DNA from 3 places in the Erythrobacter sp. S227 genome. Region 1 is predicted to be linked to each of the others. Evidence: predicted binding sites of a transcription regulator. Region 1 holds the regulator's gene; each other region holds the start of a gene.
What was found. Region 1 encodes LexA, which represses DNA repair genes until DNA is damaged. Its sites were predicted from a motif close to GTTCCNCNCTTGTTCT; they were not measured.

Region 1 (7,247 bases):
GCGCTGCTGCTATGCTGGTTCTTGTTGCGCTTGCCAGCGGACGAGACGCTTTGTCGCTGCGCATGGTGGCAGTGGCAGCGATATTCGTGCTTCTTCTCTGGCCCGAAAGCGTGATCGGGCCCAGCTTCCAGATGAGCTTTTCAGCGGTCCTTGCCATTGTCGCCCTGCATTCGAGCGCGCCTGTTCGCGCGTTTCTTGCAGCCCGTGAGGAGAGCAGCTTTGCCCGGTTGGGGCGCGGGACTGCGATGCTGTTCCTGACGGGGCTCGTGATCGAGATTGCTCTTATGCCGATCGTCCTGTTCCACTTTCACCGCGCCGGGGTCTACGGCGCTTTTGCGAATGTGCTGGCGATCCCGTTGGTTACGTTCGTGTCGATGCCGCTAATCGCCTTGGGCCTTGTGTTCGACATTATAGGTCTTGGCGCACCGTTTTGGTGGTTGACCGAGAAGTCGCTCGATCTTCTTCTGGCAATTGCCCATTTCACCTCGGCCCAGCCTGGCGCTGTAAAACTGATGCCCCAGATGAGCGGCCTCACCATAGCGCTTTTCACCGCAGGCGGGCTTTGGCTCGCGCTGTGGACGGGCAAAGCACGATTGCTTGGTTTTGTGCCCGCATTGATTGCCGCGATCATATTGCTGCTTACCCCCATTCCCGATGTTCTGATAGGAAGGGACGGGAGGCATGTCGGGCTTACGGTGACCGCGCCTGATGGAAGCCGAAGCCTTTTGTCCTTGCGCGATAGCCGGTCTTCATATTCGCGCGACAACCTGCTTGAGCTTGCCAGCGTGACATCAGAACCGATCCCGTTGGCGCAGTGGGATGGTGCGCGATGCTCGCCTGAATTTTGCACCATTGTCCTTGAGCGGGGAGGGCGCGATTGGTCGCTGCTCCTTGCCCGCAATCGGGAGCTAATCGAAGAACGCGCTCTTGCTGCTGCTTGCGAGCGTGCGGACATTGTGGTCGCTGACCGTTATCTGCCCCGGTCATGCAGCCCGCGATGGCTTAAAGCGGACCGAGGGTTCCTCGAGCAATCAGGCGGCCTTGCGATCGACCTTGAAGGCCAAACCATCACCAGCGTTGGCGAGAGCCAAGGCGAGCATGGTTGGTGGCTCGGTTCCCGGGATTGACGGGCGGGCCCAAACGCAAACGCGGGTCCCGCCCAAATCATGCCCGTCAGTGGTAGCGTCGCAGAAGCCCTGCAAGCTTGCCCTGAACCTCAACCTCGCCCGGACCATAGACCTGCGGGTCATAGCTCGCATTGGCAGGATCAAGGCGCACAAGGCTGCCGTCTTTGTGAAGGTATTTGAGCGTTGCTTCCTCGCCGTTCACAAGAGCCACCACGATCTCGCCATCGCGGGCCGTATTGGTCCGGCGCACAAGCGCAAAATCACCATCAAAGATGCCAGCCTCGATCATGGAATCGCCAGACACCTCAAGCGCATAATGCTCTCCCGGGCCAAGCAAGGCTGCAGGAACAGGAAGCGAGCTTTGCCCCTCTAGCGCCTCAATCGGAGCGCCAGCAGCGATCCGGCCGTGCAGAGGGATCTCTATCACGTCATTGGCAGGCTCTGGCGCTGCTTTGGGAGCAGACGCAGCAGCCGCAACCACCCGGTCATTCGCCGCAACAGCAGGAGCGCTGCGCGGGATGGGGGTGGAATCCTCGGGGTTCTTGATCACTTCCAGCGCGCGTGCCCTGTTGGGCAGACGCCGGATAAAGCCGCGTTCTTCAAGGGCAGAGATCAGGCGGTGAACGCCCGACTTGCTCTTTAAATCGAGCGCTTCTTTCATTTCTTCAAAACTGGGTGAAATGCCGGTTTCTTCCAGACGCTGCTGAATGAAACGGATCAGTTCGTGTTGCTTTGCCGTTAGCATGGGCAAACTCCATCAGCCGCACTCTACGTGCACCGGAACGATAGGGTCCCGAGGCACAGTGCCAAAGTTGCGCACCCCATAGAGGCACCGATCCGGAAAACGGAACAGGTGCGATACAGAACGCTAACCGTCCGACCATTATGGTGAACGAATGCGGAACGAATAGGCAACTTGATTCGCCAAGTCAAGCGTGTGCCTTGGTTAAACTCCCGCAAAACCGCCATTGTGGAGGAGATATACTTCCACATGCTCGCCTGACTGGACTGGGGGTGAATGGGCTGGCCGGCTGATAAGGCAATTGGCCATGGCCAAGGCTCCCAATGCGCTTGAATCCTGAGAGGACGCAAGACGTGCTATCCCGTCGTTCAGTATGCCACGCATGAACTCGTGGCGCGGACCAGTCGCAGGCAGCTCCTCACCCGCAACTAGTTGTATGGTCCCCGGGAGCGGATCAGGGGCTCCCAAAGAGGCGCGCACCAGGGGAAGGGCGAAGAGGAAGGCGGTTACGAAGCTCGACACAGGGTTTCCCGGAAGCCCGAGGATGACTTGCTGGCCCCATTTGGTCTGGCGTGTGGCCACCATTAACGGCTTGCCCGGCTTGATCGCGACCTTCCAGAACTCGATTTCCGCGCCCCACTCTCGCAAGGCCTCTTGCACAAGATCATGGTCGCCAACCGATGCCCCGCCCGAGGTGATGACGATGTCATGCTCATCGGCCTGTTCCAGAGCTACCGCAAGCGCGGCGCGGTCGTCGGCGACGGGGCCGATTGGCTTTAGCGTTCCGACATAGGGGCTGAGCATTGCGGTAAGCATTATGCCATTGCTTGCCGGGATTTGATGGAGTGCACAGGGCCTTCCGGCAGGCACCAGTTCATCCCCGCTATCGAGCACTGCCACATGAGGCGCGCCCCCCACACGCAAAGAGTCCAAGCCCGCAGAGGCTGCCACGGCAATTGTCGCTGGAGTGACAGGAGCGCCTTTTTCGAGCACTACCTCTCCAGTTCCAAAGTCAAATCCTGAACGGCGGATGTGTTCGCTTGGCGCAGGCGTCGCTGTCGCAAATACCACCGCGCCGTCGACCCTGGCATTCTCTTGGATCAGCACCGCGTTCGCGCCTTCGGGCATATGCGCGCCGGTCGAGATGCGGGTGCACTGGCCGGGAACAAGCGTGCCATGAAATGGGGTTCCCGCCTTGCTTTCGCCCACTCTTTCCCAAGGGCCATCGCCAGAGACCGCGTAGCCATCCATTGCAGACAGATCGGCTGCAGGCTGTGTGCGCCGTGCTTTGTGGTTGCGCGCGAGCCATCGTTGGCAGGTGACGTTGGCAGCGATTTCCAAGCCGACGTTAAAGGCCTGTGTTGTCGGCGCTAGCGCGAGTAGCCGTTTCTGCGCTTCTTCGAGGGAGAGCATGGCACTCACAGCGCGTCCGCTTTCCAGGTGCCAGACTTGCCGCCGCGTTTTTCGATCAGGCGAACCTCGCCAATGACCATTCCTTTGTCGATTGCCTTGGCCATATCGTAAATGGTGAGGAGCGCTGTCGATACAGCCACCATCGCCTCCATCTCAACGCCGGTTTTGCCGGTCAGAGAGGCGCTGGCGTTGACGCGGATACCCGCTTCTTCAAAGGTGAAATCCACCGTGACCGCCTCAAGGCCCAGCGGATGGCACAGGGGGATAAGGTCGCCCGTTCGCTTGGCTGCCATAATTGCGGCCACGCGCGCTGTCCCTAACACGTCGCCTTTGGGGGCATCCCCTTGGCGGATCGCTTCAAGTGCGTCCCTGGACATGGTGATAAGCCCGCTTGCGATCGCCACGCGGTGCGTTTCGGCTTTGCCGCCCACATCGACCATATGCGCCGCGCCGTCCTCGGCAATATGCGTTAAGCGGCTCATTTTACTTCCTTTTCGGCACTTTTTGACACACTTGACACACTGTTCAAGAGCAAAAAACCAATTGATCAGTGATGCGCGTTTCAATCGCTTGGATCGATGAAAGAGGCGGCTGAATGGTCATTGCGCTCACCTGATGACATTTTTCGCAGTTGTAGGACAGTGCAGCATGGGGGAACCGGGCCTTGCCGATAGGCTATCCGTTCAAAAGCTCGGACGTTGCCGCCGCCACATCATCGGCGCTCATCAGGCTTTCGCCCACCAGAAACCCGCGCACGCCGCTTTTCGACAGGCGGACACAATCGGCATGGGTGGCGATCCCGCTTTCTCCGATCAGCATAGTGCCTTGCGGCACCATTGGCGCGAGGCGTTCTGTTGTCGCAAGCGAAGTGGTGAAGGTTTTAAGGTCGCGGTTGTTCACACCGATCAGGCGGCTGTTGAGGTGGGTGAGGGCGCGCTCCATCTCTGCCTCATCGTGCACCTCGACCAGCACATCCATGTCGTGGTCGCTCGCGGCCGCTTCGATTTCCGCCATCACGGTATCGTCGAGCGCTGCGACAATGATGAGGATTGCGTCTGCCCCGATGCTGCGCGCTTCAAGGCACTGCCATGGATCGACCATGAAATCCTTGCGAAGTGAGGGAAGCGTGCAGGCGTTGCGCGCTTCGACGAGGTAATCTTCATGGCCCTGGAAATAGGGCGCGTCGGTGAGGACGCTGAGACAAGCCGCGCCGCCTTTTTCGTAATCGCGTGCATGATCGGCGGGGTGAAAATCGGGGCGGATGAGGCCTTTTGAGGGGCTTGCCTTTTTGACTTCCGCGATCAGGGCAAAACCGGTTTCGGCCTTTGTGCGCAGCGCTGCTTCAAACCCGCGCGGGGCCGTTTGCTGTGCAGCCAGCGCCTCAAGGTCAGTGGGGGAGTTCGCAGCTTTACGAGCGGCAACTTCGCCGAGCTTTGTCTGGCAGATTTCTTCAAGTTTGTTCATCGGGGGCGCTATACCGTCAATTCGATCCATTTGGCGAGCAGGGCTTTCGCCGCGCCGCTATCGAGCGCTTCGGCAGCTTTGGCGGCGGCTTCTTTCCAATCATCGGTAACGCCTGCGACAATCAGGGTGCCTGCCGCGTTCAACAGGACAGCGTCGCGATATGCGCCTTTTTCACCGCCAAGCAGGCGGGTGAGCGCGGCTGCGTTGTAGGTGGCGTCATCGCCGCGAATGGCTTCGAGCGGAGCATTGGGAAGGCCAAGATCGCCAGCATCCACGCGCCGCATGGTGACTTGCCCGCCAGCCACATCGGCAAGGGTATTGCCGCCTGCAAGGCTGAGTTCGTCCAGCCCCTCATCACCGGAAACGATGAAAGCGGGGTCTGTATCAAGGCTCGCCTTCGCCTCGGCATAGGCTGGCACGAGTTCGGGGCGGGCAAGACCGATCAACTGGCGGCGAACCCCTGCGGGATTGGTGAGGGGGCCAAGGAGGTTAAAGATCGTGCGCTTGCCGATTTTCTCGCGGATCGGCGCAATGGGGCCAAGGGCAGGGTGGTGGACGCGCGCGAAGAGGAAGCAGATGCCAACCTCGTCGAGCGTCTTTTGCGCGCAGCGAACGGCTGCAACCATATCAAGGCCGAGCGCTTCCAACGTGTCTGCTGCGCCAGATTTCGACGAAGCTGCGCGGTTGCCATGTTTGGCGACAGGAACTCCGCAAGCGGCGACCACGAGGCTGACGGCGGTGGAGACGTTGAGCGTGTGCTGTCCATCGCCGCCCGTGCCGCAGCAATCGACCGCATTGTCTGGCGCTTCGATGCCATTGACGCGCGCGCGCATGGCACTGGCCGCTGCCGCGATTTCGGTTGCGGTTTCGCCGCGTTCGGACAGGGCGATGAGGAAAGCCTCGATTTCCTCTGCGCTGGCTTTCAGGTCGAGGACATTGGCGAAGACTTCATCCGCCTCGGCGCGGGTGAGGTGAGGCGCATCAAGGGGTAGGACGCTCACGGTAGTTCCTCTGGTTCAAGCCCGCAAATCTGCATAAAATTGGCAAGCAATGCGTGTCCGTGCTCGGTCGCGATGCTTTCGGGGTGGAATTGCACAGAATGGATGGGAAGCTCTGCGTGACGAAAGCCCATAACGCTGGGGTGATCTTCGCCCGGCGTATCGGCATGGGCATTTGCGATCAGGCTTGTCGGCACATCGACCACCTCAAGGCTGTGATAGCGCGTGGCGGTGAAGGGGCTGGGGAGACCTTCGAAAAGCCCGCTGCCATCGTGTGTCACAGGCGAGGTTTTGCCATGCATCAATCCGCCGCGTGTGACCGTTCCGCCGAAGTGTTGCCCGATGGATTGGTGGCCAAGGCACACCCCCATCAAAGGCTTGCCCGCATCTGCACAAGCCGCGACCAGATCAAGGCTGACCCCGGCCTCATTGGGGGTGCAGGGTCCGGGCGAAATGAGAAAACCGCTGGCATTGGTGGCAAGCGCCTCAGCCGCGCTCAAAGCGTCATTGCGCTCCACCCGCACATCCGCACCCAGTTCCATCAGATAATGGACAAGGTTGAAGGTGAAGCTGTCGTAATTATCGATTACTAGGATCATATTACCGGCCTCTAAACGGTTTTCCTACACAGGCCAGTAGACATTGGCGCAGTTGATCAATTTCGGGGGTATCAAGTTGGTTCTTGACGATGAAGTAGTAAGACTTTGGCGCACGATAAAGAAGCAGAATGCTATCGGTTTCGTGCCAACCGTAAAGATCGCTTAAGGCTAGCGTCTCTGAGGAAGTGCCAGTTTCGACGCGCAGTTCTTCATTGTTGAAGTGATACGTCGAAGATTCGCTTAAAGCCCCCACTTGCTCTCGATAAGCGACGATTTGCCTCTTCATTCCGAGCGTTAAAAGTCTTTTTGGAGGCCAAACAATCAGCCAAGAAAGCGCGCCGCAAACTGGAATCCAGGTCAGCCCCCACTGGATCGAAGGAGACTTGTCTTCAGAAATCCCGATCGACAAAAGGATCAAAAAAACAAATATGACGATGTAAGTTGCGCGTGGCTTTGACTTCGAATGAGCCGCCCTTGAGTAGGCTGCGTGCGCTTCGACGGCTTGGTCTAAATCAAACTTTTGAGTAAAGCTGAGATTGGACATCAAGACGCCGCAAACTTGTCCGTCGCGCGCACCAGTCCGTCGATGATGCCCGGTTCGCCAGCAGAATGCCCTGCGTCATGAACCATCCACAATTCAGCCGTCGGATGCGCCTTTTTCACCGCCCATGCAGCGCCCGGTGGCGTGCAGATATCGTGGCGGCCCTGAACGATGATCATCGGGATGTGGGCGATTTTGTCCATGTCGCGAAGCAGCTTGTTTTCCTCAAGGTAGAAATCATTGAGGAAGAACCGCGCACAGATGCGAGCAAATGGTACTGCTTTGGCCGGGTCTTCAAAGTCGGCAAGCAAATCGTCATTCGGCAGAAGAGTCGCAACCGTGCCTTCCCACAAGGACCACTGC
Region 2 (7,247 bases), 230 kb from region 1:
TGAAATTGTAGACGAGGAAGGCAAGCGTAAACGCCGTGACAGTGGCTTTGTCGATCCCGTCTTGCGCAAGCCGTGTGGTCAGCGTTGCGCCGATCATCGCGTACGGAAAGCCGGAAGAGACTCCGACGAAGAAGGCCGCCAAAGCCTCTTTTTCAAGGTAAGGAACGATCGCTCCCCGAACCCCTTGGCTGGCCGAGCTCACTGCGCCGGTTCGACCTTTGGCTCGGGTCCTACATCATCGGTGCCCATGCGCGATTGACGAAACCATTCCGCCAAACACAGCACCACGGCGAACAGCCCGATCAGCGTGGTGAGCACGAAGACATCGAAATAGCCCTGCTCCTCGATCATCTCGCCCAAGGCTCCACGTCCCAGAGTGCCGACCAGAAGGGTGAGCGATGACAGCAGCGCATACTGAACTGCGGCATACTTCTTAGAAACTATAGAGGACAACCATGCGATATAGGCAGCCCCTGCTATGCCGATGGCTAGGTTCTCAAACATGATCGTGAACGTGAGGCGCGGAAGAGCGTCTGAACCAAACGGCGCAAAGGTGCTGATCAGCCAAGTGAAGCCGATCATGTCGCTTGCCGCCTGCATATTGGCCCCGCCCACGGCCATATCGGCGTACAGGAGGTTTGTGAGCGCTGCCAGAAGCGCGCCCAAGGTCAGCGTCAACATCCGCCCCAAAACGGTCAGCATATATCCGCCCAAAGCGAGCCCTGCGATAATCGCGCCCACGCCAAAGAACTTGGAGGCAAAGGCGACCTCGTCATTGGTGTAATTGAGCTCGCCCAAGTAGAACGGATAGGCAAAGGTGCCCCAGATCGCATCGCAAATCCGGTATGTGAGGACGAGCGCGAGGATCAGCACCAGCGACCAGCCAATGCGCCCGACAAACTCCACCAGTGGCGCTAGCAATGCGCGGTAGAGATGGTCGATGGCCCCTGATGCCCTGGCAGTGGTTTCACCTGCCGCGATGACATCGCGCCCATCCAGCTTGCGCCGGTGAAGCATTCCGGCAATCGCTGCCGGAAGGATTATGGTCGCCGCGATAATCAGCGGGCCCATCTTGGCGGTGAATTCGGTTGGGTCGGGCCGCCCGCTTTCGTTCAAGGCAAACATGCCGAGCAGGTAATTCGGATCAAGCGCGAAAAGCCCCAGGTCCAGAACGCCCATCATCGGCACATATCCGCCAAGGGCGCGAACCATGAAAATACCAAGGATCGTCAGCGCCCATGCCCAAAGGCCGACCACCATCCAAAGGTAATGGCGGCGCACACCCGGGCGAACTTCGCCAACGGCGTAAAGCTCTTCGATTTCCTCTTCGCTGGTGCTTACCGCCTTCGTTTGTTCGCGGTCGCTGTCCGGCGCGAAAAGTCCGGCAAATCCGATCAGAAGCACGCTCGCACCGAAGATCATATAAGTCTCGGGCCAACCAATGCGCGCCGCGATTATGAGGCCCAATGCGCCGCCGAACAGCGAGGCGAGACGAAAACCCATCTGATAGATGGTGGAGAGCATATCGAGCGTTGCTTCTTCGTCCGCCACGTCAATCCGCCAAGCGTTGATCGCGATATCCTGCGTGGCGCTGGCGAGCGCTCCGATACCGGCCAGCAGTGAGAACCAGCCAAGCTGTGTCTTGGGCTCAAGCAGCGAAAGCGTCACAAGGATAATCCCGAGGCTCAATTGCATGGGAGCAATCCACTGCTTGCGCTTGCCCAATTTGCGAAGGCCAGGGAAGTTCACCTTGTCCACCAATGGCGACCAGATGAACTGGAAGGCGTAGGCAAGGCCAATCAGCGAGAAGACACCCATCGTCTCCAGATCCACCTCAGCCTCGGACAGCCACGCATAGAGCGTGCCCAGAAACAGCGCGAAGGGCAGCCCGCTGGTGAAGCCGAACAGCGCCATATAGGCGGACTTCTTGTTTCGCAGTGCGCGCAGGACTTCGCGGATGCCGGGCTTTTTGGGTTTGCCCTCTTCAGCGTCATTGGCTGTTGCGGTATTCACAGGCTCGCTCATCCTTTGCTATTTGCTAGGCTGTGTGGGACATAAAGCGCGAGAGGGAAATAGGGACAAGGCGATGAACGCGACCGCAACGGCAGATTTACCCAGTTTACAGCCAACTCCGGGCCAATTGGCGCTTGCTGAGGATATTCGTAAGGGCAAAGCGCGGCCCGTCGACACGATAGGCACCGTCCCGGCCAGCCGCTACACCTGCGCTGATCACTTCGCGAAAGAGCAAGCAGGACTGTTTGACCGCCTGCCCCAAGTGCTTGCCCCCTCTGCCCTCATTCCAGAGCCCGGTATGGTCGTGCCGCATGACGATACAGGGCGCCAACTGCTGATTACCCGAGACAGAGACGGAGAGGTTCACGTCTTCCTCAATGTCTGTCGCCACCGGGGCACCCGTCTTGTTGAGGGCAAGGATGTGCAATGCGCAGCGCGTATGGTTTGCCCCTATCATGCTTGGACATACCGGTTGGATGGCAAGCTCCTTGCCCTCCCCCGGCCAGAGACATTCCCGGGCCTCGAAAAAAGCGAGCATAGCCTGATCGAGCTCCCTTCCCTTGAAACCGGCGGCCTCATTTGGTTCGCGCCAAAGGAACGTGCGGACTTCGGTGATGCAAAAGCGATTAGCGCAGATTTTGATGCATTTGGCATGCGAGGCCTGCACCTGTTCCGGCGCAAAACCCATCAGGTGAATGGCAATTGGAAGCTCATCATGGATGCGTTTCTGGAAAGCTATCATGTGACGCGCCTCCATGCGAATACCATCGGCCCCTTCTTCAAGGACGGCATCACAAGCGGCGATATCGTGGGCCCGCATATGCGCTCCGCCGTTGGCCGATTGGAGGAAATGGAAGGCGTGGACTTCACCGATATGGCTGCCATGCGCCGGGTGATTACCTTTGCGTATCAACTGTTTCCTGCGACCATCATCGTGCCCAGCCCCGATTATGTGAACGTCATGGTGCTGATGCCAACCGCGCATAATCACACCGTGGTCGAGGACTTTATGCTTATCCCCGAAGAGCCCAAGACAGAGAAAGCTTTGAGCCATTGGGAGCGCAGTTGGAAGCTTCTGGATGGCGGCGTTTTTGCTAGCGAAGACTTCCGCGCAGCCGAGCTTGGCCAGCAAGGCCTTGAAAGCGGCGCGATCAAGGAACTGACGCTGGGCACGCTTGAAAGCGGGATCGTTCGCTTCGACGAGATTGTGCAGGAGCACTTAAGCGCCTAAAGGGCCCCAAACCCTAAGGAAGCGCATGCCCACTAATCCGAAAAAGTCAGACGATCGCCCCGAGGGAGACCGGATCGCCAAATTGCTCGCCCGCGCAGGCATTGCCTCGCGCCGCGAGATCGAGCGCATGATTGCTGACAAGCGCATCACACTGAATGGAAAGCCGGTGGAAACGCCTGCCACATTCCTCACCAGCCTCAGGGGTGTCAGCGTCGATGGAAAACCTGTTGCTGCGCCGGAGCCCACACAGCTTTTCGCATTTCATAAACCGGCAGGGCTGATCACTGCAGAAAGCGATCCGGCCGGACGCGCAACGATTTACTCAGCGCTGATCAATGCCCTACCGAAAGGCACACCGCGGGTGATGCCCATTGGCCGGCTTGATTTTAACACCGAAGGGTTGTTGTTGCTTACCAATGATGGCGGCCTCAAACGCACGATGGAGCTTCCATCGAGCGGCATTCCACGCACCTATCGCGCGCGGGCCTTTGGTGAGATTCATCAGGATCAGCTCGAAGCCTTGAGCGAGGGGGTAGAGATTGAAGGTATGCGCTACGGCTCGATCGACGCCAATCTTGAACGTGGCTCCGGTGGCAAAGGGCACAAAAACCACTGGATTGAGATGACGATTACAGAGGGCAAAAACCGCGAAGTACGGCGGGTTCTCGAATTCCTCGGACTTGAAGTGAACCGCCTGATCCGGGTGGGTTACGGGCCGTTCTATCTGGACGAACTGCCCCGTGGCCAGGCTGCGCGCATCAAAAAGGGCGACCTCGATCGTTTTGTGAGCAGCCTGAAAAGTGGTTCCAGAAACGGTTCGAGAGGCAAGCAAGACTAATGCGCATTATTGCAGGCGACTGGCGCGGACGTAAGCTGGTGGCACCCAAGGGCGATGCGACCCGCCCCACTGCCGACCGCACACGCGAAACTCTATTCTCGATGCTGACCAGCAGGCTTGGCAGTTTCGAGGATTTGCGCGTCGCTGACCTTTTCGCAGGGTCCGGCGCTTTAGGGCTGGAGGCACTTTCCAGGGGTGCTGCGCATTGCCTGTTCGTTGAACAAGATCGCGCGGCGGTGGATACAATTCGCGCGAACATATCGACCTTCGATGCCCGCGCCCGCACGACAGTCGAATCCAATTCCGTCATGACCCTCCGGCCTGCGTGCGAGCCCTATGACATCCTCCTTCTCGATCCGCCGTACCATACCGGCGCTGGCGAGGTCGCCCTCGACCGCCTTCAGCGCCTTGGCTGGATCGGTGACGAGACCTGGATTGCGCTTGAAACGGCCTTCAACGAAGAGCCTGAAATCAAAGGCCTGCGGATCGAGAAAAGCCGCAGGGTTGGCAAAGGCAGGCTCACGCTTTTTACACGTGAGCCTGCCGCCACCCCGGTTGCGGACCCGGCCCTGGACTGAAGAGGACGCTGGTCCGCGGGGTGAATGACCCGCCTAACGCGAAGAAGAGGCGCGACCTTCGATTTGCTGCCAAGCTGCGTCGCGTTCAGGACCGGTCATTGCGGTGAGGGCGATCTTCTGCTCATCCGTCAATCGCCAGAACAGCATTTGCTGGCTTGGCGACAGAGACCAGTAATAGCCCTTCGTCTCGGCAGGCCAGCCCATATAGGCTGTCTGCTGTTCGACCGGCCAACTGTCCACCTCGGCCTGTTGTTCGCTCGAAAGATCAGGATCGGACGGCTGTGCGGGCCCTGCATCAGCCACCCCTTCGTCTTGCGGCGCAAAAGCCATAGAAGGCGTCGCGGCAAGAAAGCCGAGCGCTGCTGCTGCAACACCTGAGGCTTGGTACTTGGATTTACGCATTGGGATACTCCTTAATGGTGACACCCAAGCGATGACGAACTGTGTTTTGCCGGGCGAGAATCCCCACTGGTTGCTTCCCGTTTGCCCCGACACCCGCTTGATGGCAGGGTTTTGTGCCTTTGCGAACCGCCCGCAATTGCGTGCATCGCGCTTTCAAACCGCCTTGCCGAGAGCCGTTTCCCAAACGCGGTGAGCCGCTTTTTCGGCCAATTGTGGGGACGATATCGAGATTGCGGCGTCCCCGGGGGTGCACGCCGCAATTGAATATGCGACATTGCATCCGTAACTGATGTTCTCTAGTTGTTCTGGTGCGATGACCCCCAACCTACCCCACACTAGCAGCGGTGCGCCGCTTGATTCTTCGGTGCCGCCCTACGCGCAGATGCTGAACCAGCCTCAGCGCGAGGCCGTCCTTACGACCGAAGGGCCGGTGCTGATGCTGGCGGGTGCTGGCACAGGAAAAACAGCGGCGCTCACGGCGCGAATGGCGCATTTGGTGGCGACACGCCGCGCTTGGCCTAGCCAGATCCTGTGTGTGACTTTCACCAATAAGGCCGCCAAAGAAATGCGTGAGCGGGTAGCAGCCCACTTGGGCGCACCGGGAGAGGGCTTGCCGTGGCTCGGCACCTTCCACTCAATCTGCGCAAAAATGCTACGGCGTCACGCGGAGCTTGCGGGGCTACAGAGCAATTACACCATTATCGACACCGATGATCAGCTGCGTTTGCTAAAACAGATCATCAACGATCATCAGATCGATGAAAAGCGCTGGCCCGCGCGGCAATTGGCGGGGTGCATCGACCGATGGAAGAACCGTGGGCTCAATCCCGCTGATTTGGATGCGGCTGAGAATGAGGCTTATGCGAACGGCAAAGGCGCTCAGATGTATGGCGCGTATCAGGATCGGTTAAAGGCGCTCAATGCCTGTGATTTCGGCGATCTGATGCTGCATATTCTGAATATTTTCCGCAAGCATACCGATGTGCTGGCCGAGTATCAGAGCCGCTTCAAATATATCATGGTGGACGAGTATCAGGACACCAATGCGGTTCAGTACCTGTGGCTAAGACTGCTGGCCCAGTCGCACAAGAACATATGCGTTGTGGGCGATGATGATCAGTCGATCTATTCATGGCGCGGCGCAGAAGTTGCCAATATCCTGCGGTTTGAAAAGGATTTTTCCGGCGCACATGTCGTGCGGCTTGAGCAAAACTATCGCTCGACCCCGCAAATTCTGGGCGCGGCATCTGGCCTCATCCGCGCCAATTCAGAGCGGCATGACAAGACGCTTTGGACGCATGCCAATGGCGGCGACAAGGTCAAGGTCATCGGCGTATGGGACGCCCCCGAAGAGGCGCGGCGTGTCAACGAAGAGATCGAACGGCTGGAGCGCGAAGGCGCACCGCTCGACCAAGTCGCCATCCTTGTTCGCGCGCAATACCAGACCCGCGAATTTGAAGACCGTTTTATACAAGTGGGCATTAACTACCGGATTATCGGCGGTTTTCGCTTCTACGAACGGGCCGAGATCCGCGATGCCCTCGCCTATTTGCGGGTAATCGCACAGCCGCAAGATGATCTGGCTTTCGAGCGTATATATAACCAGCCCAAACGCGGGCTTGGCTCGAAAACGCTGGAGAAAATGCACATTCACGCGCGCCGGGTGAACCTGCCTTTGGCGGCGGCCTCGTTGCAATTGGCGGACAGCGATGAATTGCCCAAGCGCGCGGCGAACACCATCGGCACGCTTATGCGGCAGTTCCTGTCTTGGCGTGAAGCGGCTGAAGTCACATCGCCTGCAGACCTGCTGCGGCTCGTCCTCGATGAGAGCGGCTATAACGACATGCTCGCGAAAGACCGCTCTGCCGAAAGCGCCGGGCGGGCAGAAAACCTTTCCGAACTTGCCCGCGCAATGGAGGAGTATGAGACGCTCGGCGACTTCCTCGAACACGTCAGCCTCGTCATGGACAATGACCGGAACGATGGCGAGGAAACTGTCACAATCATGACGATCCACGCGGCCAAAGGTCTCGAATTCGACCATGTTTTCTGTGTTGGCTGGGAAGAGGGCGTCTTCCCTTCACAGCGCGCAATCGACGAAGGGGGCCTTGCCTCTCTCGAGGAAGAGCGACGCTTGGCCTACGTCGCGATCACACGAGCACGGCGCAAATGCATCATTATGCAC
Region 3 (7,247 bases), 290 kb from region 1:
TGCTGGCCGACCTTCACATAGCCCAGCCCCACCTCGCACAGCATCGCCATCTTGTCGCGGATGGGGGGGACGGCTTTGAAGAATTCGGTCGCGTCCTCAACCGTCATATCGAGCACATCGGCGATGGAGAGGCCTTTGAACTTTACCTCCAAAGTCTCACGATTGTAACGCTTTCCGCCGCATTCCTCGCAGGTGACGTAAACGTCGGGGAGGAAGTGCATCTCGATCTTGCGCACGCCGTCGCCCTGGCACGCCTCGCACCGCCCGCCTTTGACGTTGAAGGAGAAGCGCCCCGGCTTGTACCCGCGCGCTTTGGATTCAGGCAGGCCTGCGAACCAGTCGCGGATCTGGGTGAATGCGCCGGTGTAGGTCGCAGGGTTGGAGCGCGGGGTGCGGCCGATGGGGGATTGGTCGATCTCGATCACCTTGTCGCAGTGGTCGAGGCCGGTGACCTTGTCGTGCTTGCCAGCGATAATGCGCGCGCCGTTGAGGGTCCGTGCAGCAGCCGCGTATAGCGTGTCGATGGTGAAGGACGACTTGCCCGAGCCCGACACGCCGGTGATGCAGGTGAAGGTGCCAAGCGGGATGCTGGCGGTCACGTCTTGCAGATTGTTGGCGCTCGCCCCGTGGACGGTGATGGAGAGGCCGTTGCCCTTGCGACGCGTCGACGGCACCGCAATCTCGCGCCTGCCGGTCAGATAGTCTGCGGTGAGCGACTTTTTGGATTTCATGATTTGTTTGAGCGTGCCTTGCGCAACGATCTCGCCCCCGCGAACCCCTGCGCCCGGGCCAATGTCGACGATATGGTCGGCGGTGCGGATCGCATCCTCGTCATGCTCGACCACGATCACGGTGTTACCGAGGTCACGCAGGCGTTTGAGCGTTTCCAGCAGCCGGTCATTGTCGCGCTGGTGGAGCCCGATGGAGGGCTCGTCGAGGACGTAGAGTACGCCGCTAAGCCCGCTGCCGATTTGACTGGCGAGGCGAATGCGTTGGCTCTCCCCACCCGATAGCGTGCCACTGGTGCGGTCGAGGTTGAGGTAGTCGAGGCCGACGTTGTCGAGGAAGCCCAGCCGCTCGTTGATCTCTTTGAGGATCGGCTTGGCGATCTGGCTTTGTTGATCGGAAAGGTGATTGTCGAGGTCAAGGAACCAAGCCTTGGCATCCGATACGCTCATACGCACAGGTTCGGCGATATCGGTGGGGCCATTCGCACTGGGGATGCGCACGGCGAGCGATTTTTCATTGAGGCGTTTGCCACCGCAAGCCTCACACGGCTGGGATGTCTGGAACTTGGAAAGCTCCTCCTGCATCCATGCGCTTTCGGTCTGGGCCAGCCGGCGGTTGAGATTGCCGATCACGCCTTCGAACGCCTTGTTGACGGTGTATTCCTTGCGCCCGTCCTTGAAGGTCAGCGGGACCGGCATCCCGCCTGTTCCATGAAGGATGATGAGCTTCTGGTCGGGCTCCAGATCGCGCCACGGCGTGGTGATGGTGAAGTCATACGCCTTCGCGAGGCTGGTCAGCACCTGCATATAGTAAGGCGATGGCGGGTTGCTCTTCGCCCACGGAGCCACCGCGCCCTGTTTCAAGGTCAGCCCTTCATTGGGGATCACCAGCTGCGGGTCGAACAGCTGCTTTTCACCGATGCCATCGCAGGTGGGACAGGCCCCTTGAGGCGAGTTGAAGGAGAACAGGCGCGGTTCGATCTCCTCGATGGTGAAACCGCTGACGGGACAGGCGAATTTCTCTGAAAATACGATGCGGTTGGCAGGGATGCCTGCCCCTTTCATCGCTCCCCCAGAGACGTCCTCATCCTCGCGCCCTGGTACCACGCCATCGGCAAGGTCGAAATAGGCAAGGCCATCGGCCAGCTTCAGAGCCGTTTCAAAAGAATCCGCCAGCCGCGTCTGCAAGCTGCCGTCACCCTTGGCCTTCACCGCGATCCGGTCGACCACCACCTCGATGTCATGCTTGAATTTCTTGTCGAGCGCGGGCGCTTCTTCAATTGCATAAAGCTCGCCGTCGATCCGCACACGGGTAAAGCCCGCCTTCTGCCATTCGGCCAGCTCCTTGCGATATTCGCCCTTGCGGCCGCGAACCACCGGCGCAAGCAAATAGGCGCGCGTCCCCTCTGGCAATTCCATCACCCGGTCGACCATCTGGCTGACCGACTGCGCAGAGATCGGCTTTCCCGTGGCAGGCGAGTAAGGCACGCCCACTCTCGCCCACAAAAGCCGCATGTAGTCGTAAATCTCGGTGACCGTCGCGACGGTCGAGCGCGGGTTGCGGCTGGTGGTCTTTTGCTCAATCGAGATCGCTGGCGAGAGCCCGTCGATATGCTCGACATCGGGCTTCTGCATCATCTCAAGGAACTGGCGCGCATAGGCCGACAGGCTTTCGACATAACGCCGCTGCCCCTCGGCATAGATCGTATCGAACGCGAGCGAAGACTTGCCCGAGCCCGACAACCCCGTGACCACGATCAACGCATCGCGCGGCAGGTCAATATCGATACCTTTAAGATTGTGCTCGCGCGCACCGCGAACGGAGATTTTTGTAAGAGACATTGAATATCCAATTGGGGGCGGTTCGCGCCTATGTCCAGTGAGAACGCAAGCGGCAACGCTGGAGTTCCTTGTTCTATCTATGTTCTACGCCACGCGTGCACGTCAAGCCGTCACCTCTCCCAACGCACCGCTTTTACAATCGACGTCAGGTTAAACAGTGGCTTTCCCGAACAAGCCCGGGACAAGTTCTTGAGCCGGAGAGATAAAGCCGCTATTCCCTTGAAAGTCGCAATTGTGAGATCTGAATATGCTCGTGTTTGATGAGGCCGACACACGCGTCGTCAATGAACTAACGCTCGAAGCCGACGTCCATCTGCAAGCCTCTGGTATAGAGTTCGTCAACACTGAGCTTGGGCGCGTGATCGGAACATTCGTTTTCGAAGTGGGTGGATCGACACTTATTAATGAATTGGGCGGCTTTATTGGACCGCCAGGGCAAACCTTTCCGGTTACCTTAGTCGCGGTACAGGGCTCTGAAGGCGATGACACGGTCATCAATTTTGGTGTCATCGACGGGCGAATGGAGTTGAATGGGGGCGATGACGTCGTCATCATCAACTACCCCGAACTCGCACCGGGCGAACTGACGCCAGAAGCGGTGGTTGACCTTGGCAGCGGCGATGACCTTCTCAGGCTCGAAGGCGACCCAGGCCCCGGTTCGAGCTTTTTCTACAATTTGGAAGGCGGCGAAGGGTACGACACGCTGGAACTTGTATCGAGGTCAGGTCCAATTGGATCTGTCACATCCGGTTTTGAGGCATTGGTTCTCAACGAATCCCAGTTTTACACCGGCTTTGACGGCTTCCTCGATATCACAGGAACTACAGACTCTGTCGGGTTCTTCAGCCTGCTTCAAAGTGACAATCCAGACGCGGTGCTAAGACTTGCCGCAAACAACTGGACACTGCGCGATGGCTCGATAGTGGACGTGGTGGTGGGATCGGACGCGGACGAGAGCTTCACAATCTCCGACACATCAAGCGTTGCAACTTCCGTCGAATTGGGAGGGGGCAATGACGAATTCGGCCTTTTCAACGCCAGCTTTGATCTTTCCACCCTTGATGTGATCGACGGCGGTGAGGGCGAAGCCGATGTATTCGAAATCCAGCTCATCGATGATTTTGCTTTGGACTTCGGCAACATCACAGGGTTTGAGGACCTGTTCGTTTTCAACCGAGAGGATATCACGGGCAGCAACCCTATCGACGTGACCTTGTCGGGATTGAGCGGCTTTCGCACCATCGATGCCACTGACAATGTCAATTTGACGCTCAATGGCGGTGATCTGACAAACACCGCTTTATCAGGCGCAGTAGGCGGCTCAATCAGCATCGCCGCCGGGATGACTGTCTCAAGTTACAGCTGGCTTAGCGGTTTGACAGAGCCGAGCTCAAACGAGGTCGCGCCTGATTTTGGCAATTCGATTGATCTGATCAACGAAGGCACCATCACCGGAAGCGTGTTCTTTATTGACGGTGATGATCTTTATGATGGCACTGCGGGGTCCGCAGCTGAGGTCCATGGCAGCGCAGGCAATGACACGCTGCTGGGCGGCGATGGGGGCGATGTCTTTTTTGGAGATGCCGGCGCAGATACGTTGCGCGGCAATGGCGGGGCAGACACACTGACCGGCGGACTTGGCCGCGATACAATTGACGGTGGCTCCAACGTCGACACGGCTGTATTCAGCGGCAACCGCGCCGACTACACCATCACGCAGACCTCTTTGGGCGTGTTCCAAGTGGTTGGCGCTGATGGCACTGACACTTTGACAACAATCGAATTTGCGCAGTTTGACGATCAAACCATCCGCTTGCTTCGCGGAGATGGCGTTGAGGTAAATTTCGAGACCTCAGATCCCAGCGTTTATCAGGATGCGATGAATTCCATCCTCGATTTTGACGGCAACGCCCTTGGTGGCGACGGGAATTGGCTCCGGATCGGGGCTGCCGATGTGAATGGCGATGGCGATATCGACCAGATCCTCGTCAATGATGCGATTGGGCGATTTGCCACCGTGGGCACTGCGCCCGATGGACTTGTGTACTTCAACGACAACAGCTGGGCCGGCGAAACGCGGGTGGCTGGCATTTATATCGATCCGCTGGTGGAGGCAGGAGTTGTGGAACGCTTCAGCCCCTTTGACAGCCAACAGCGCTTCCAGAACGACCTCAGGATCGAGAACATCAACCAAGTCCTTGGCGCGGACGATTATGACGGCGACGGGTTTCAGGACGTCTATTTTGCTCTCACCGATGGCACCGCGTATTTGCGCGCGGTCATGGAGGCGGACGGCAATATCTCTTACGCCAACTATCAAAGCGAGCAGCAAGTGATCGACTTTCTTGAGGCGAACGGTTTCGGCGTGGAGACCTATGGCGACTGGTTCAACAGCGGCTCCCAGGCGCAAAGCGCCAGCAGCCAAAGCAACAGCGGCAAGGCATTCCAGGCGATGGAAGATGTCTGGCAGCAAGAGAGCGCGGCCTTCGGAACAATCCCTGTGCAAAGTGCAAACCACCCGTTCGACACGCCGCATCTGGAGTTCTTCGGATAAACGCGCGCCTTTTTGACGCGGTCAGTTTGGGAGGAGCAGGGTTTTAGAGACCGATCATTTCGTAGAACTTCTCGACGACCCTTTGCGCGGCCTCGATCAAACGCTTGCCTTGCGGGGTGGTACTGATCGACGCGATCGAACCAAGCACGGTGAGCGTTTTGATCGCAAACCCGCCAACGTAGCGAAGGAACCGCTTGCGAGCGATGTCAGGCTTTTCGCCCTGATCTGGTAAACCCGCTTCAAATGCGAACTCTCGTCCTTGTTTGACGAGATCTTTTGCCTGTTGATCATATTCAGGCGAAACTTCGTGCTGTGCCGAAGCGGTTTCGCGAAACTGCTTCAGTCGATCAATAAAATCGTCAATCGCCTCTGATGTGGCGCCGTCCAAGGGCACGTGGGCAAGTTGGCGCTCTTGATACGGCGCTTGCTTACGCGCAGCGAGGCATTGGTTGTGAGCTGCGATAAACTGCTCAAGCGCCTTCTTTTCCTCACGCAATTCATTGCTCGACAAGGAGAGCGAACCTTCCGCAAGCACTGCAACAAGGCGGTCCAGGCCATCCCAACTGGGACGGTCCCCACCCTCGCGCAGGTAACTTTCGTATAGCTCCAACGAGGCTTGCATAATGCCTGTCATGTTCTGCTGGCACCGTTTCACAAGCTCGAGCATCATGCGCAAGCTGACCATTGCTTGAGCAAGCTGTGCCGGGATTTCGGGCGTATTGCGGTCAACCGACGCAGCAACGTGAAGCTTGCCCTCCTGTGATTTCTCAACTCCAGGATCAAGTATGGTCGTGGTCGTCTCGGCCACATTCGCGCGGGTTAAATCCGCCGGTTCCCAGCTCACCCAATTGCGAATGACCTCGGCCCAATCACCTCGTGACACTCCGAAAAGCTGCTCATAGACGATTTGCTCCATAAGCGGCGCAAGGTCCGCCCCGTCTAGCTTAAAACCAACAATTCGGCGTTCGACACCCGAAGGATCAAGCTTGAAAAAATGGTTCCATTCCGCCTTGCAATAATCAGAGGAGACATAGGATTTGGAATAGACGGGAATAAGCTTTTCGGCCCGCTCCATTGCCTCATTCATTGCGTTTACGAAGTTGCTTTGCGGAAAATCGCGAAATTGCACGAGGTAGGATTTTCCCAGCTCATCAAGGACCTTCGCGATGTCACGTGCCGCAGCCTCGTCTTCATTGGCATAGCTGATGAAGAAGTCGACCTTCGGCTTTGTCTTCGGGTCTTTGGGTTTGCGAAGGCTGTCGACCTTGGCCTTGATGTCGGCGTTAACCTCGGCGGGTTCGCGAGACCACCAGTCGTCGTCTTGTTCGACGATCCAGCGGTAGAATGCTTCGTCTGCGGCATCGTCGAAGTCGGCGAAGGCGTGGGGCAAGCCTTCGATGCGACCGTAGTACCATTCGCGCCAAATTTCGAAGCCTTGGTTTGACCCGGAAAGCCACTTGCGTGCCTTATTCCACGAATCAGCCCACCATTCCTTGGGCATTCTCCAAATAGGACCACCTAGAACCAGAGCCGGACTTAATCCTCGGTCAAATGCATCGCAATCTTCGCTAATTGTTTGCCATAGATCGTCATTTGCAAACCCAGCATGGGATACGGCAGCTGCGGCATCGACAACTGCATGTACTGCAGCAACTGGATTGAGAGCAGCTGCGTTTGCAGCCGCATAACCGACAGAGAAGACTATCGACCTGTCACTATTTGCGGTCGCAGTCTTAGCCACAGCATTGGCGGGATTCCTGTCATGCCGTGCCAAAGGGGCGCCGAAACTGGACACGGTAGCCGCACGAAAGACTTGCAGTAGTAATTTGGGTTCGATCGCTCGACCCAGCCAATTCGATGGATCTATCGCCAGTGGGAGGACCCTTTGGACGGCGAGCGCAGCTACGACAATGCCATACCTGCTCGGCTTGTCCTCAAGCCAAGCCTCCAACTCCTCACGCGATGTTATCTGAACTGCCATCGCCAGCGACTATCCGGGCTGCGCTACCTGTTTGCAAGGGTCTATCTTTGCGCATCGCTTGACCGGCTCACGCATCGACTCGAATGGCCAGTCAATCACCTTCGAAACGCTCAATTACAGCCCTTTAATTGGCCTGTGACGC

Region 2: AC0V6Q_RS05800 (ATP-dependent helicase) is a predicted target of LexA. The motif match lies at 5,354-5,369, and genes of this name have one in related genera.
Region 3: uvrA (excinuclease ABC subunit UvrA) is a predicted target of LexA. The motif match lies at 2,641-2,656, and genes of this name have one in related genera.

Annotation. Positions count from the first base shown of each region.
Region 1 is NZ_CP200280.1:976,765-984,011, reverse strand. Features, by position in the region: gene AC0V6Q_RS04660 (ComEC/Rec2 family competence protein) at 1-1,127, shown strand, start outside; gene lexA (transcriptional repressor LexA) at 1,174-1,872, opposite strand; gene AC0V6Q_RS04650 (molybdopterin molybdotransferase MoeA) at 2,074-3,282, opposite strand; gene moaC (cyclic pyranopterin monophosphate synthase MoaC) at 3,288-3,764, opposite strand; gene trpC (indole-3-glycerol phosphate synthase TrpC) at 3,958-4,746, opposite strand; gene trpD (anthranilate phosphoribosyltransferase) at 4,755-5,747, opposite strand; gene AC0V6Q_RS04630 (anthranilate synthase component II) at 5,744-6,343, opposite strand; gene AC0V6Q_RS04625 (YcxB family protein) at 6,345-6,887, opposite strand; gene pip (prolyl aminopeptidase) at 6,887-7,247, opposite strand, start outside.
Region 2 is NZ_CP200280.1:1,204,669-1,211,915, forward strand. Features, by position in the region: gene AC0V6Q_RS05770 (AmpG family muropeptide MFS transporter) at 1-202, opposite strand, end outside; gene AC0V6Q_RS05775 (AmpG family muropeptide MFS transporter) at 199-2,013, opposite strand; gene AC0V6Q_RS05780 (aromatic ring-hydroxylating oxygenase subunit alpha) at 2,087-3,244, shown strand; gene AC0V6Q_RS05785 (pseudouridine synthase) at 3,270-4,082, shown strand; gene rsmD (16S rRNA (guanine(966)-N(2))-methyltransferase RsmD) at 4,082-4,660, shown strand; gene AC0V6Q_RS05795 (hypothetical protein) at 4,694-5,062, opposite strand; gene AC0V6Q_RS05800 (ATP-dependent helicase) at 5,445-7,247, shown strand, end outside.
Region 3 is NZ_CP200280.1:1,262,780-1,270,026, forward strand. Features, by position in the region: gene uvrA (excinuclease ABC subunit UvrA) at 1-2,570, opposite strand, end outside; gene AC0V6Q_RS06050 (hypothetical protein) at 2,818-5,124, shown strand; gene AC0V6Q_RS06055 (toll/interleukin-1 receptor domain-containing protein) at 5,168-6,625, opposite strand.